3 regions of the Brevibacillus sp. 7WMA2 genome follow, and region 2 is predicted to be linked to each of the others. Evidence: riboswitches for the same ligand, from Rfam matches in the RefSeq annotation. Region 2 holds a riboswitch; each other region holds the start of a gene.
The links. Region 2 has a riboswitch for S-adenosylmethionine ahead of GOP56_RS00985 (Na+/H+ antiporter NhaC family protein). Riboswitches for the same ligand answer to the same signal wherever they lie in the genome.
Positions count from the first base shown of each region.

Region 1 (4,284 bases), 1.6 Mb from region 2:
GCTGTTCCTTGTGCCATACTACTGTCCTCCGCTCGCGTAATACATGATGGTTTCCACTGTTGCTTGTGATCGGCTTAGTTCTTTAACGAAGGACCCGTCGTACATGACCAAAATGCGATCCGCAATCCCTACAAGCTCCTCGAACTCACAAGAAAGATACACAATCCCTTTTCCATTTTTAGCTAAATTTCCGATGATTCTATAGATTTCTGATTTCGCTCCTACGTCAACACCCTTCGTCGGCTCATCGAAAATAAAGATATCGGCTTCCGTCGCCAGCCATTTCCCAATCACTACTTTTTGTTGATTTCCTCCACTTAATGAGCCAATAGGCAACTGCGGGTTAGCTACTTTGATCTGTAATGCTTGAATCAGCCCTTTTACAGCTTCACTTACTAACAGCGAGCGCAAGAAACCGAATCGACTATAGTTACGAAGGGTAGTCATTGTTAAATTAACAGCTACGGATTCTTCTGCCATGATGCCTTCTCGCCTACGCTCCTCGGGAATCAAGGCAATCCCCTCATCAACAGCTACTTTTGGCGATGTACATTTCAGCTTTTTCCCTCTTTTGTACACTTCTCCTGAGGTCAGTGGGTCAGCTCCAAATAGAACCCGAGCTAATTCCGACTTTCCTGCCCCCACAAGACCCGCAATCCCTACAATTTCACCTTCATGAACCGTAAAGGAAAGGTTGCGTACTTGTGATCCAGCCACTACATTTTTACACGTAAGCAACCGCTCTCCTATTTTGACCTGCTCTTTGGGATATTCCTGAGACAATGCCTTTCCTAGCATACTGGTAATAACCTCATGCGGATTGGTCTCTTTTGCCTGCTTGCACAAGACTAGCTCGCCGTCTCGTAAAACCGTAATTCGATCACTAATCTCAAAGACCTCTGGCATTCTATGAGAGATAAATACGATTCCAATCCCCTGTTCACGCAATTGTTTGATGATCTGGAACAACTGCACCGTTTCTGCTTGACTTAAAGGAGCAGTTGGTTCATCTAAAATAATAATCTTAGCCTTTTGAGCAATCGCCTTAGCTAAAAGCACCAACTGCTTCTCGGATAAAGTTAGTTCCTCGACCTTTTTTTGCACAGGTATATCGAGTCCTAGCCGCTTGAGTGCTTTGGCTGCTGTTTCCTCCAAGCTTCGCCAGTTAATAAAAGGAGAGCGTCCCCTCTCTACAAAGCCCTCCAGCAGAATATTTTCCGCTACGCTTCCATATCCAATAAGTGCTGTATCCACTTCCTGATATACACATTGGATACCATGTGCCTTGGCGTCCTGCGGCTCGGTCAGATTAACTTCTTTTCCATCTATGAAAATTTGGCCAGCATCTAATGCATAAGCACCTGTCATGATTTTCATCAATGTACTCTTGCCCGCCCCATTTGCCCCAAGCAAAGCATGAACTTCTCCAGGTCTCACAGTAAAATCCACGCCGCGTAAAGCTGGGACAGAGCGAAATGCTTTTTTGATCCCCTTCATCTCTAATGCTGTCAACGTGCCTCTCCCCTTCTATGGGCGGATTTTACAAGGGGTCTGGCAACCTCTATGCCAAACCCCATTCACCGCTACCTTTCCTATTGACCCTGTGTGCTGGTGCCCCATTCCTTCACGTACTTGTTCAAATCTGCCATTTTCACAGGCTCCTTAGGCAATTGTTCACGTGTGATTAGCACAGGATTTAAGCTTACCTTATCTGGTACCTGCTCTCCCTTCAGCTTCTTAAATAAGTATCGTGCCTGTACCCGTCCAATATCAGAAGGGTCTACGGCTGCCGTGGCAATCCATGGTGAATTTTGGTCTTGGAGCATTTGCAAATCCTCATCGCTCATATCTATGCCGTATACCTTAATTTCATTGCGTCCAGCCTGCTGTATCGCGCGTGTCGCACCTTTAGCAAATTCATCCCAAGCAGTCCAAACTGCTGTGATATCTCCTTTGTTTGGATACTGCTTCAGAATCGCTTCCATTTGCGCCTGCGTATCAAGAGCCGTGTTAGCAGAAGCTGATCCGAATGCAGCAATTTCGTTAAAGCCTGAATTTTTGTCCATAAATGCCTTATAAGCGATTTGACGACGTTCCATTGGAGTAAAACCAGCTACCCATATCTTCACAATATTTCCTTTGCCACCTGTGTCTTGTGCCATTTTGTTTAGTGTTTGTTCAGCCAATTTGATATCATCTTGCTCTACTACTGTTACTCCCGGAATATCTAATCCTGTATCAAAAGCTACAATTGGAGTCTTTTGAGCCAAGGCCTTTTGAACACCTGGTGCTAAGCTATCTGCACGTCCATGATCCAGCAAAATGCCATCAAATTGTTGGGTAACAGCCGCGTCCACATGTGAAGCCATTTTAGCAAGGTCATTATCCCCGCTTAAAACTGTCAGTTCTCCCCCCAGCTTCTCTACCTCTTCCTTCACGCCTGCAATATATTGAGATGAAAACGAACCAATATTAAATTGCACCACCAGCGCAATTCGTTTTTTCTTATCTGTCGTAGGTTGATCCCCAGCAGTTTCACTACTTGATGCTGACACGTTATCGGCTTTTGATGTAGAGGTTACACCACAACCGCTTAGCACACTTCCTATTAGAAAGAATATTGCGAATAAATAGACGGAACCTTTGTTAATTAGACCTTTCATCTTGTTTCTCCCCTTTTTCATTTATCTCTTTTTGTGAAAAAATGTACAATACTCATTGGTTCAGTCATAGCTGAGTACTACTCGATATAAAAAAGCCCCTTTTCCTAAGAAAAGAGGCTTGTGTATATGGAAACCCACTACGCCTCTTATCTCTCAGGTTTCCCTGCAGGAGGTAGCACCTTGATGTCTTGTCAAACAGACATTAGGTTGCCGGGCGTCATCGGGCCAGTCCCTCAGCCAACTCTTGATAAGAGAGTATTTTAAATTTTGTAACGTTTTTTCTTACAACAGATATTACACCTGGGTCCTTATCCATGTCAATAGATTATTTTGCTTCACCTTCAAATTTCTTTGAACCGCCTGCATAAGTATAAATAAACACCTGCGCATTCTTATTGTCACCTTTATCATCGAAAGAAACATGTACAAACTGTCCTTTAAAATCTTGTGTTTTGTGAATGGCTTCGAATACTTGAGCACGAGTTGGTTTTTTGTTTCCATTCGCTTTAGCCGCCTCCTCAATGCCATTGATAGCTACAGCCATGGCATCGTAGCCAAACGAGGTAAATATCCCCAGCTTTTTGCCTGTTGAGCCTTCAAATTCCTGTATCCATTTCTTCCCTTCTTCTGTTGCTTTTACGTCACCAACAGTGGAGGTAAACACGACACCCTCTGCTGCAGGTCCCGCAATTGTAAACATCTCAGCAGAATCAAGACCATCAGCACCCATAAACACACCGGTAAATCCTTTTTCCCGCAACTGCTTAATTAAAATTCCTGCCTCTGCATAATAACCGCCAAAATAGACCATTTCCGGCTTCTTCGCTAACACTTGGTTCACCACTGCACTATAGTCCTTCTCACCAGCAGTCAAGCCTTCAAAACCTAGAACGCTAACACCATCCTTCTCAAATTGCTTCTTTACTTCATTGGCTAAGCCTTGACCGTACGCTTGTTTATCATGAATAACCATTGCATTTTTTACATTCAAGGTATTTTTTGCATAAATAGCCGCTTTTCTTCCTTGTTCGTCGTCGCGTGCACAAATACGATGTGCTACTTTTTTACCTCCCTCAGTAAATTCCGGCCCTGTTGTAGAAGGCGATACCATGACCAAACCAGCTTTTTCATAAGCTGTTACAGCAGACAAGGATGAACCCGTAGTCACGTGACCTACAACCGCTACTACGTCGTTGTCGTTAATCGCCATTTGGGCGTTAACAACACCTTGTTTAGGTTCTGCTTGGTCATCTAAAGGTTTTAATTCAACGTTAAGGCCTAAGTCTTGTAGTTCCTTCTGCTTTAATTTTAGTGCATATTCGGCTCCTGCTTTGGCGGAGTCACCATAATCTGAAGCTGAACCTGAGAGCGGACCAACTAACGCAATCACAATCTTGTCTCCACTTGCTGCGCCACTTCCTCCCTCACTCCCCTTCTGCTGTGAAGTGCCTGATGTCGCATTATTCCCGCCAGCACACCCTGACAAAGCTGCTCCAGCCAATAAAATTGAAGATACGATTGCAAGTGATTTTTGATTTACTTTCATGTCTTGTCCCTCTTTCGCTTTTTAATTAGTTGAATATTATGAATATTCAAAAATATAAAAGGCGGCTTATGCTAA
Region 1 covers NZ_CP048799.1:1,743,568-1,747,851, forward strand. Annotated here, with positions in the region: gene GOP56_RS06345 (ABC transporter permease) at 1-17, opposite strand, end outside; gene GOP56_RS06350 (sugar ABC transporter ATP-binding protein) at 19-1,512, opposite strand; gene GOP56_RS06355 (sugar ABC transporter substrate-binding protein) at 1,593-2,663, opposite strand; SAM riboswitch class I at 2,807-2,917, opposite strand; gene GOP56_RS06360 (branched-chain amino acid ABC transporter substrate-binding protein) at 2,989-4,209, opposite strand; gene GOP56_RS06365 (ABC transporter ATP-binding protein) at 4,276-4,284, opposite strand, start outside.
Region 1: it holds a riboswitch for S-adenosylmethionine, as region 2 does, so the genes downstream of both, GOP56_RS06355 (sugar ABC transporter substrate-binding protein) here and GOP56_RS00985 (Na+/H+ antiporter NhaC family protein) in region 2, are expected to answer to the same signal.

Region 2 (4,284 bases):
ACAATAACGAATCCATGCGTGCATGGAACTTCATAATTGTTGACTCCAAGGGGATTTGATTTCTTTTTAGCTTGCTTTCATCATGCTTTTTCTTCAAACAACCGAGCTATCTCGATAATAACCTGAACAGCTTTTTCCATATTATCTACAGAAACATATTCGAATTTACCGTGATAATTTTCCCCACCAGTAAAAATATTTGGCGTTGGCAGACCCATATATGATAATTGAGAGCCATCCGTACCACCTCGGATCGGGCTGATTACCGGCTCGATATTGAGGTTTTTCATCGCTTCATAGGCAATGTCAACAACTTCCTTAACCGGTTCAATTTTATCGCGCATGTTGTAGTATTGATCATTGAGTTCAAAGCTGATATTTTCTTCGCCGTATTTCTCTTGCATCTTTTTCACGATGCTTGTTACTTTCTCTTTTTTGGCATGAAAATGATCTTTATCAAAATCTCTAATAATGTATTGAGATTTACTTTGTTCGACATCACCGTTTATTGAGCTAAGATGGTAAAAGCCCTCATAGCCCTCTGTGTACTCTGGCGCCTCTTCTTCAGGAAGTTGTGCATGGAATTCCATTGCTAGCTTACTAGCGTTTAGCATTTTATTTTTGGCTGTTCCAGGATGCGTGCTAACTCCCTTAAAAGTAAGCTTGAGTTCTGCGGCGTTAAAGCTTTCATACTCCAAGCCACCTAGTGGCCCTCCGTCCATTGTGTACGCAAATTTCGCACCAAAAGCTGCCACATCAAAATGAGCCGGCCCTCTACTGATTTCTTCGTCAGGAGTGAACGCCACCCTAATTTTCCCATGTTTAATTTCCGGATGCTTTAGCAAATAATCCATGGCGGTCATAATTTCAGTGATACCCGCTTTATCATCTGCTCCAAGCAAGGTTGTCCCATCGGTCGTAATCAATGTGTGACCCTTGTAGGACGGTAGCTCTGGAAATAATTCCGGTGATAAAACAACGCCCCGTTCCTTATTTAGCGTAATGGCTTTACCGTCAAAATTTTCGTGAACCTGCGGATTAACATTTTTGCCTGTAAAATCCGTGGCAGTATCTAGATGGGATAAAAAGCCGATTACGGGAACCTGCTTATCCGTATTTGTAGGGAGTGTCGCCATGACATATCCATTTGCATCCATCGTAACCTCTGAAAGTCCCATCGCCTTTAGTTCTTCAACTAGCAATTTACCCAGCTCTAGCTGACCTGGTGTAGACGGAACTGTCTGACTCTGTGCATTGGATTGTGTATCAATCTGTACATATCTTGTAAAACGCTCTATGATATCCTGCTTCACTCAAATTCACTCCCTTTTTCATTACATCTTTTTTTATTATACCGTTTGATGGGCGATATTTCCATTTGCTACTCCTATTGCTAACCTATCAACTGGAATCGGGGATTACCGGCTTACCTACAAGTACAAGCATTCCTATATGCGGAGTAGTCTTTCTTAAGAATCTATTGATGATAAAAAATGGAGCTAGGCTGTAGTATCCTCGGCATAATTTAAGTTTCACTAAAAAATATTTGACATTTTTCTCAGAAAAGAGTAAAGTAGAAAAAGCTTAAGCATCCGAGAATAAAATATGAAACCTTCTTATCAAGAGAGGCGGAGGGACTGGCCCTTTGATGCCTCGGCAGCGGACTCGTATTTAGAGTGCTGTGCCAAATCCAGCAAGCATGTGCTTGAAAGATGAGAAGAGTGATTCTTATCCCATATAAGACCTCTTCTCACGAGAAGAGGTCTTCTTCATTTTTTCTCAGAAAAAGGTAGAAATAGAGAGGGTGTTATTGATGAATCAGACAAAAGGAAGTGCGTTGGCTTTATTGCCTCTTGGTATATTTTTAGCACTATTTATTGGCTCTGGAATTATTACTGGAGATTTTTATCAGCTACCTATCATTGTTGCTATTTTGATCGCGAGTACGGTGGCATTAGTCATGAACCGAAAAGACAGTTTTACCACAAAGGTAGAACGATTTGCTAAAGGAGCAGGCAATCCAAATATCGTTATTATGTTATTAATTTTTGTATTAGCTGGTGCGTTTTCTCAAACAGCTAAAGGTATGGGTAGTGTTGAAGCTACCGTAAACCTAGCCCTTTCCGTTTTGCCTCAGGGTCTTCTAGTTGTTGGTTTATTTGTAATCGGATCATTTATTTCACTAGCAATGGGGACATCCATGGGAACTATTGCTGCATTAGCTCCAATTGCCGTAGGAATCAGCCAACAGACTGATATCTCTGTTGCATTCACAATGGCTACTGTTGTCGGAGGAGCTATGTTCGGAGATAATTTATCATTTATTTCGGATACGACAATTGCCGCAGTACGCACGCAAGGAACAGAAATGAAAGATAAATTCAAAACCAACTTTTTAATTGTATTACCAGCGGCCATTTTAACTTGCATCCTATTAATCGTGCTTACATTAGGAAGTCATACAAATATTACAGTTGGAACCTTCAATTGGGTCAAAGTGTTACCTTATGCAGGAGTGCTGCTTGCGGCCTTGCTTGGCTGGAATGTACTTGTGGTTCTAATGGGAGGAACTGTTTTATCAGGTGTCATCGGAATGATAGATGGAAGCTACACACTTGCCACTTTCTTCAAAAATGTGACACTAGGGATTAGTGGAATGATGGAGCTTGTATTGCTAACCATGCTCATTGGTGGAATGATTGAGATTATTCAACATAATGGCGGGATTCAATATCTATTACATGTATTGACGCGTAATATTCGCTCAAAAAAAGGCGCAGAATTTGGTATTGCTGGTCTTGTGAGCCTGACAAATATGTGCACAGCTAATAATACAATCGCTATCCTTTTCGCAGGTCCGCTTGCTAAAAATATTTCAGATCAATATGAAATCGATCCAAGAAAATCTGCAAGCTTACTAGATTTATTTTCGTGCAGCGTACAAGGGATCATTCCTTACGGGGCTCAAATGTTAACAGCAGCAGGATTTGCTGCACTCTCACCAATCGAACTATTGCCATTTGCTTTTTATCCATTGCTAGTTGCTGTTTGCGGTATCGTGTCAATCGTGATTAACTTTCCACGTTTTTCATCGAATGCCAAAAAAGCTAGTATCATAAAACCACTGAATGAGAAAGAAGAAGCTATATTCAAGACATCCTAGTGGTTATTCACCTTGCATCACTAGCAACTCACACGAGTTATGCTACTTATTTCAAAATATCGTTATAATAAATGTCAGGAAAACGAAATACGTAGAATGAAAAAAGCGGTAGGTATAACCTACTGCTTTTTCTATTGGTCATTTTTATCCTTAGCTATCAATCTAAGCGTTTATGTATCTTCGCCGAAACAAAACTAATAAGACCTATCATCTTTTGATTCACTATCTATCTTCCTTCATTCTTGTTGTTCTCACAACAGTTCTTTCATGGTGAAACGTAAAAAGCTACCTTCCATAAAGAAAAGGTAGCTTTACGTTCTAGCACATATTTTTATCGTGCTTCATTGAATGAAATAAACTCTTTAGTTCTTTTTTTTTAAAACAAGATCACGAACCATTTCAATCGCTTTCTCTTTTCCAAGCGGGAAGGTTCCAAGAGACCATGTAGGGTTGTCTAGCATATAAACATGTCCATTTTTAACCGCTTTTAGCTTACCCCAAAGCTCTGATTTCTGCATATCATCCAGCTTTTTCTGTGCCACAGCGAGATTGCTACCGTATAATCCTAAGAAAATATAGTCTGGATCAAACTTATACAGATTTTCAAGCGATACGATTTCTACAAGCTTTTCTTTCGGAGCTCCTTCTGCCATAGGCAAGCCTAAATCAGTAAATAAAACATCTCCTAAAAGCGCCTTACCATAGATACGATATTGGGAAGCGTTTGTTACATATAGAGCAAAGGTTGCATCCTTCGATTGCTTTTTAATTTCATCCCCAATTTGTTTCGCTTTTGCATCATATTGAGCAAGCCATTCGTTCATTTCTTTTTCTTTGCCTAAAATACTTGCCATTTCCGGGAATCTTTCACGCCAAGTGTAAAAGTCTCCTTCCAGTTGAACGGTTGGTGCAATTTGCGTAAGCTGATCGTAAAGCTTTTCAGTGCGGTTGCTTGTAAGAATCAAATCCGGTTGTAAGGCCATTACGTCTTCTACTTTAACTGAACTAGTTTCAACTAACGCTACTCCGTCAAGCTTCCCTTTTAAATAATCCGGCAAATCAGGGCCTGAAGTAGACATCACAGGCTTGATCCCCATAATTAATAATTCTTCGGTTGCATA
Region 2 covers NZ_CP048799.1:189,575-193,858, reverse strand. Annotated here, with positions in the region: gene pepT (peptidase T) at 81-1,313, opposite strand; SAM riboswitch class I at 1,614-1,719, shown strand; gene GOP56_RS00985 (Na+/H+ antiporter NhaC family protein) at 1,814-3,163, shown strand; gene GOP56_RS00980 (ABC transporter substrate-binding protein) at 3,526-4,284, opposite strand, start outside.

Region 3 (4,284 bases), 2.2 Mb from region 2:
GCTTGCCGATTTTCATCGTAGGATTTAGTGATGTCATTGGGTCTTGAAACACCATTCCTATTTTAGAACCCCTAATCTCCTGCAATTCCTTTTTAGACAAACCTGTCATTTCCTGTCCAGCAAAGCGAATAGAGCCTTCTGTCCTAACACCGCTTCCTGCCTTAACCATCCCCATGATTGCCTGCGCTGTAACTGATTTGCCACAGCCGCTCTCACCGACGATGGCTACCACCTCTCCTTTGTCCACATAAAACGAAATCCCACGAACCGCCTTAACCTCACCGCCATATGTCGTAAACCCAACTTCCAGCTCATCTATCTCTAGCAAATGTCCCATGATTATCCCTCCCTTCTACTTTTTACTTTTAGGATCAAGTGCATCCTGTAAGCCATCTCCGAAAGCATTAAAGGCAAACATCGTTAGTGAAATAGATAAGCCCGGGAAAAACAGTCTCCACCACTGGCCATTTAAAATCACGCCTATACCATCATTAGCCATCGTTCCCCAGCTAGCACTCGGTGCTTGTACCCCTAAACCAAGAAAGCTTAAAAAGGATTCAGCAAAGATCGCCTGAGGTATCGTAAAAGTCAGATTCACGATGATAATTCCTAAGGCATTTGGCAACAGATGCTTCCAAATAATTTTGGCGTGTGAGGTTCCTAGCTTTTCGGCCGCTAGTACAAACTCTTGTTGTTTTAACTGCAAGACCTGACCACGTACCAAACGAGCCATGCCAACCCAGCCTGTAACAGAAAGGGCGATAATGATAGTGGACAGTCCAGGCTCTAGCACCACCATCAATAAAATCACAACCAGTAAATAAGGAATGCCATATAAAACCTCGACAATACGCATCAGGATGCTGTCAATACGATCCCCTACCCTACCGCGTCCTGCCATATAACCCGAGACTCCACCGACAGCTACGCCAATCAATAAGTCGATGGTTGCTGCGATACAGCCGATAAAAAGAGAAATCTGTCCACCTGCCCAGGTGCGCGCCCACATATCTCGTCCTAAATCATCTGTCCCAAACCAATGAGTACCGGAAGGCTTGAGATTTCCAAGCATCAAATCTTGTTTTTCTGGACTGAAGGCTACTAGATGTGGACCGATCAGCGAAAGCATGACCACAAGGATTAATAAACTGAAACCAAGCATCGCCAGCTTGTTTTGTATGATTTTTCGTAGCATTTCTTTGCCATAGCTTAGGCTAGGACGATCTATCTGATGCTTCTCAAAAACTCGTTTATCCACAGGTCGAAAAAGATGATCTTGTTCAGAATGCAGTGAAGATTGCGCCATCTGTTAGTCCCCCTTGCTCGTTAGCTTAATTCTTGGGTCCACCAGTCGGTATGACACATCGATCAAAAACAACGACAAGATCAGGACCGTGCTATAAAAAACCGTTGTTCCCATCACAACTGGGTAATCACGATTAAAGATGCCATCTACGAAATACTTGCCAATGCCTGGAATGGCAAAGATTTTTTCAACTACAAACGTGCCCGTAATCAGCGCTGCAAACAACGGACCGATAAAGGTTAACACTGGTATCAAGGCGTTACGAATGCCATGCTTTACCACGATTGCAAACGTAGGTAAGCCTTTTGCCTCTGCCGTCTTCATGTAATTCTGACTAAAAACCTCAAGCATGCTAGCCCGAACAAAGCGGGCGATAATAGCCATAGGACCGACCGCTAATGTAACAGACGGCAGGATTGAATGTTTCCATGATCCCCAGGAGGCAGCCGGCAAAAGCTTCCACTCAACCGCAACTAATTTGATTAGCAGTGGAGCCAGGATGAAGCTTGGGACAGAAATCCCTATGATCGCAATAAACATCGAAACGTAATCCAACCATTTATGATGATAAAGGGCTGCGATAATTCCTAAGGAAATACCAAGAAATAAAGCTAAAAATAACGCTTGTAGACCTAGTGTTGCCGATACAGGAAATCCAGAAGCAATCAATGTATTTACATCACGTGATTTTGATTGTATGGAAGGTCCTAAATCCAACTGGGCCAAATCCTTTAGATATAACAAATATTGCTGTGCCATTGGTTTATCCAGATTATATTTTTCCCGCATATTTTGGACGACATCAGCCGGCAGCATTTGCGAATCAGTAGCAAATGGATCACCCGGTATAAGATGCATAATGACAAAGGTTAGTGTCACAATAATCCATAATGTTATGAGCATGGTACATATTCTTTTTAACAGATACATACGTAAGTTCCCCCACTTTTCTCTAATACCCTATTTTTATATCGGAATACTTGGTTATATGCTTGCAAGGATACATTTTTTCCTCTTTGACCGCCCTTTGTGATTCATTTGTCTGTGAAAAACCTATGCAAAAAAGCCCTTCTCTCTAAGAAGAAGGGCTTCATGTCTATGTATCTGCCATTCTCCTTATCTCTCAGAAATACTTCTGCTGGATTTAGCACCTTTTGAATGAATCAAGGTTGCCGGGTTTCATAGGGCCAGTCCCTCCACCGCTCTTGATAAGAAGTTGTTATAAAATTATCGGATTCAATTTATACATTATCATATCATCGTTACTTGAAATGTCAATAGAACCACCCTTGTTTTTACTTTTGTTTATTTTTGTTAGCAGTCATTTTTTTATAGAAATAGTAGAATACAAAAAAACCTCCAAAACCTGGAGGCTAAGCATCTATTTCGTTTTGTCTTTTTCTTTTTTGGTAAGTAGCTTTTCAAACAAATCTCCTAGGTCAAAACCCAGTTCCTTTTTCAATTGCTCCTGTTTTTGCTGATCTTTTGTTTCCTCTCGCATTTCTAATAACAAAGTCATCTCATCCAAAGCCTTCTGATCCAAAAGATTCTTTTCCTTGGCAGAGGATTCGGCTTCACTTTTAGTACCTGCTGATTTTGACGAATCCATTGAATTCCCGTCTGCTGAAGATTCCTTTTTAACAGTTCCCTCCTGCGAAGCTCCTTGAGAATTGCTGCCCTTTTGCGGCGTTATAGTAAAAAATGCAATTATAGCAAATAGTAACGTGACAGAAGCAATCGAATAAAACATAACTTTCGTCGAAAATCCCAATAACCACGTAAAAATCGGAGGCCCCAACGCTACTCCTATAAACCGGACACCATTATACAAAGACGTAATCATACCACGCTCTGTCTTTGTAACCGCTCCAATGATCATAGAATTGAGGCAGGGCAGAATCATGCCGGTTCCTACGCTACCAAATACAAGAATTCCTATTAAGAAGTACACGTTAGAAACAAAGCTTGCCCCAGCATAAGAAATGGTCAGTAAGAGCATCCCTGCAATAATAAAGTAGCGCATTACCGTTAGTCTCTTTTTAATAATAGCTCCTGTTATAAATGCCATAATGCTCAGAGCCAGCAGGGGAATAGCTAAAAAGGCACCTTTTAGAATACCATCAATCTGATAGGTCTCCTCCAATAAATCCGATAGATAAAAAAGCACACCAAATAGCGTAGACAAGCATATGCTACCAATAAAAAAGGCTGGAATGAGCCATTTTCCATTTTGTTTAAATATCTGGCCAATCGAGCCAAGGTACTCTTTAACTGATTTGGGTTGCTTGTTTTGCTTCTTTTCCTTTACCAATAGCAAAAAAATAGTTAGAACTACTGCACATATGACCGGAAAAGCTAAAAAGACTGCGTACCATGTCCATAAGGCGAATAGAGCGCCTAAAATTGGGCTTAACACTTTACCCAACCCGTTAGAGGTTTCCAATAGTCCAAGCGCTTTACTTTCGGAGGCACCATCAAATAAGTCTCCTACTAAAGCCATAGCTATGGGTGATGTTCCCGCTGCACCTATTCCCTGTAACACCCTTCCACAAATAATTAACCAGTAGGGATTGGTTAACCATAGGGACGCTAAGCCTGCAAGCAATCCGCCTGCGCCATATAACGTTAAAGCGATCGTTATGACCACTTTGCGATTAAATCGGTCAGATAGATAGCCAGCCAATGGAATAATGATTCCGGCCGCAATAGAAAAAGCAGTAATTAAAAAACTGGTTTGAAAAGAAGTTAAGTGCAATTCCGATTTCATTGTTGGCAATATGGGAATTAACATTGAATTTCCAAGTACCATAACCAATGGAACACCTGTTAATCCTATGAGGTTTTTCTTGTTATTTTGCGCTTGAGCCATCATACGTCCTCTTTTCTTAAACGATCAACGTAATCATGAAATGTACTTAGGCCTGATATATACTACCATCCCAGCTATAGTGTGCTAGGATGTCGGTATCGATCTCTAT
Region 3 covers NZ_CP048799.1:2,377,725-2,382,008, forward strand. Annotated here, with positions in the region: gene GOP56_RS09405 (ABC transporter ATP-binding protein) at 1-337, opposite strand, end outside; gene GOP56_RS09410 (ABC transporter permease) at 353-1,306, opposite strand; gene GOP56_RS09415 (ABC transporter permease) at 1,310-2,236, opposite strand; SAM riboswitch class I at 2,420-2,521, opposite strand; gene GOP56_RS09420 (MFS transporter) at 2,688-4,178, opposite strand; gene GOP56_RS09425 (mandelate racemase/muconate lactonizing enzyme family protein) at 4,222-4,284, opposite strand, start outside.
Region 3: it holds a riboswitch for S-adenosylmethionine, as region 2 does, so the genes downstream of both, GOP56_RS09415 (ABC transporter permease) here and GOP56_RS00985 (Na+/H+ antiporter NhaC family protein) in region 2, are expected to answer to the same signal.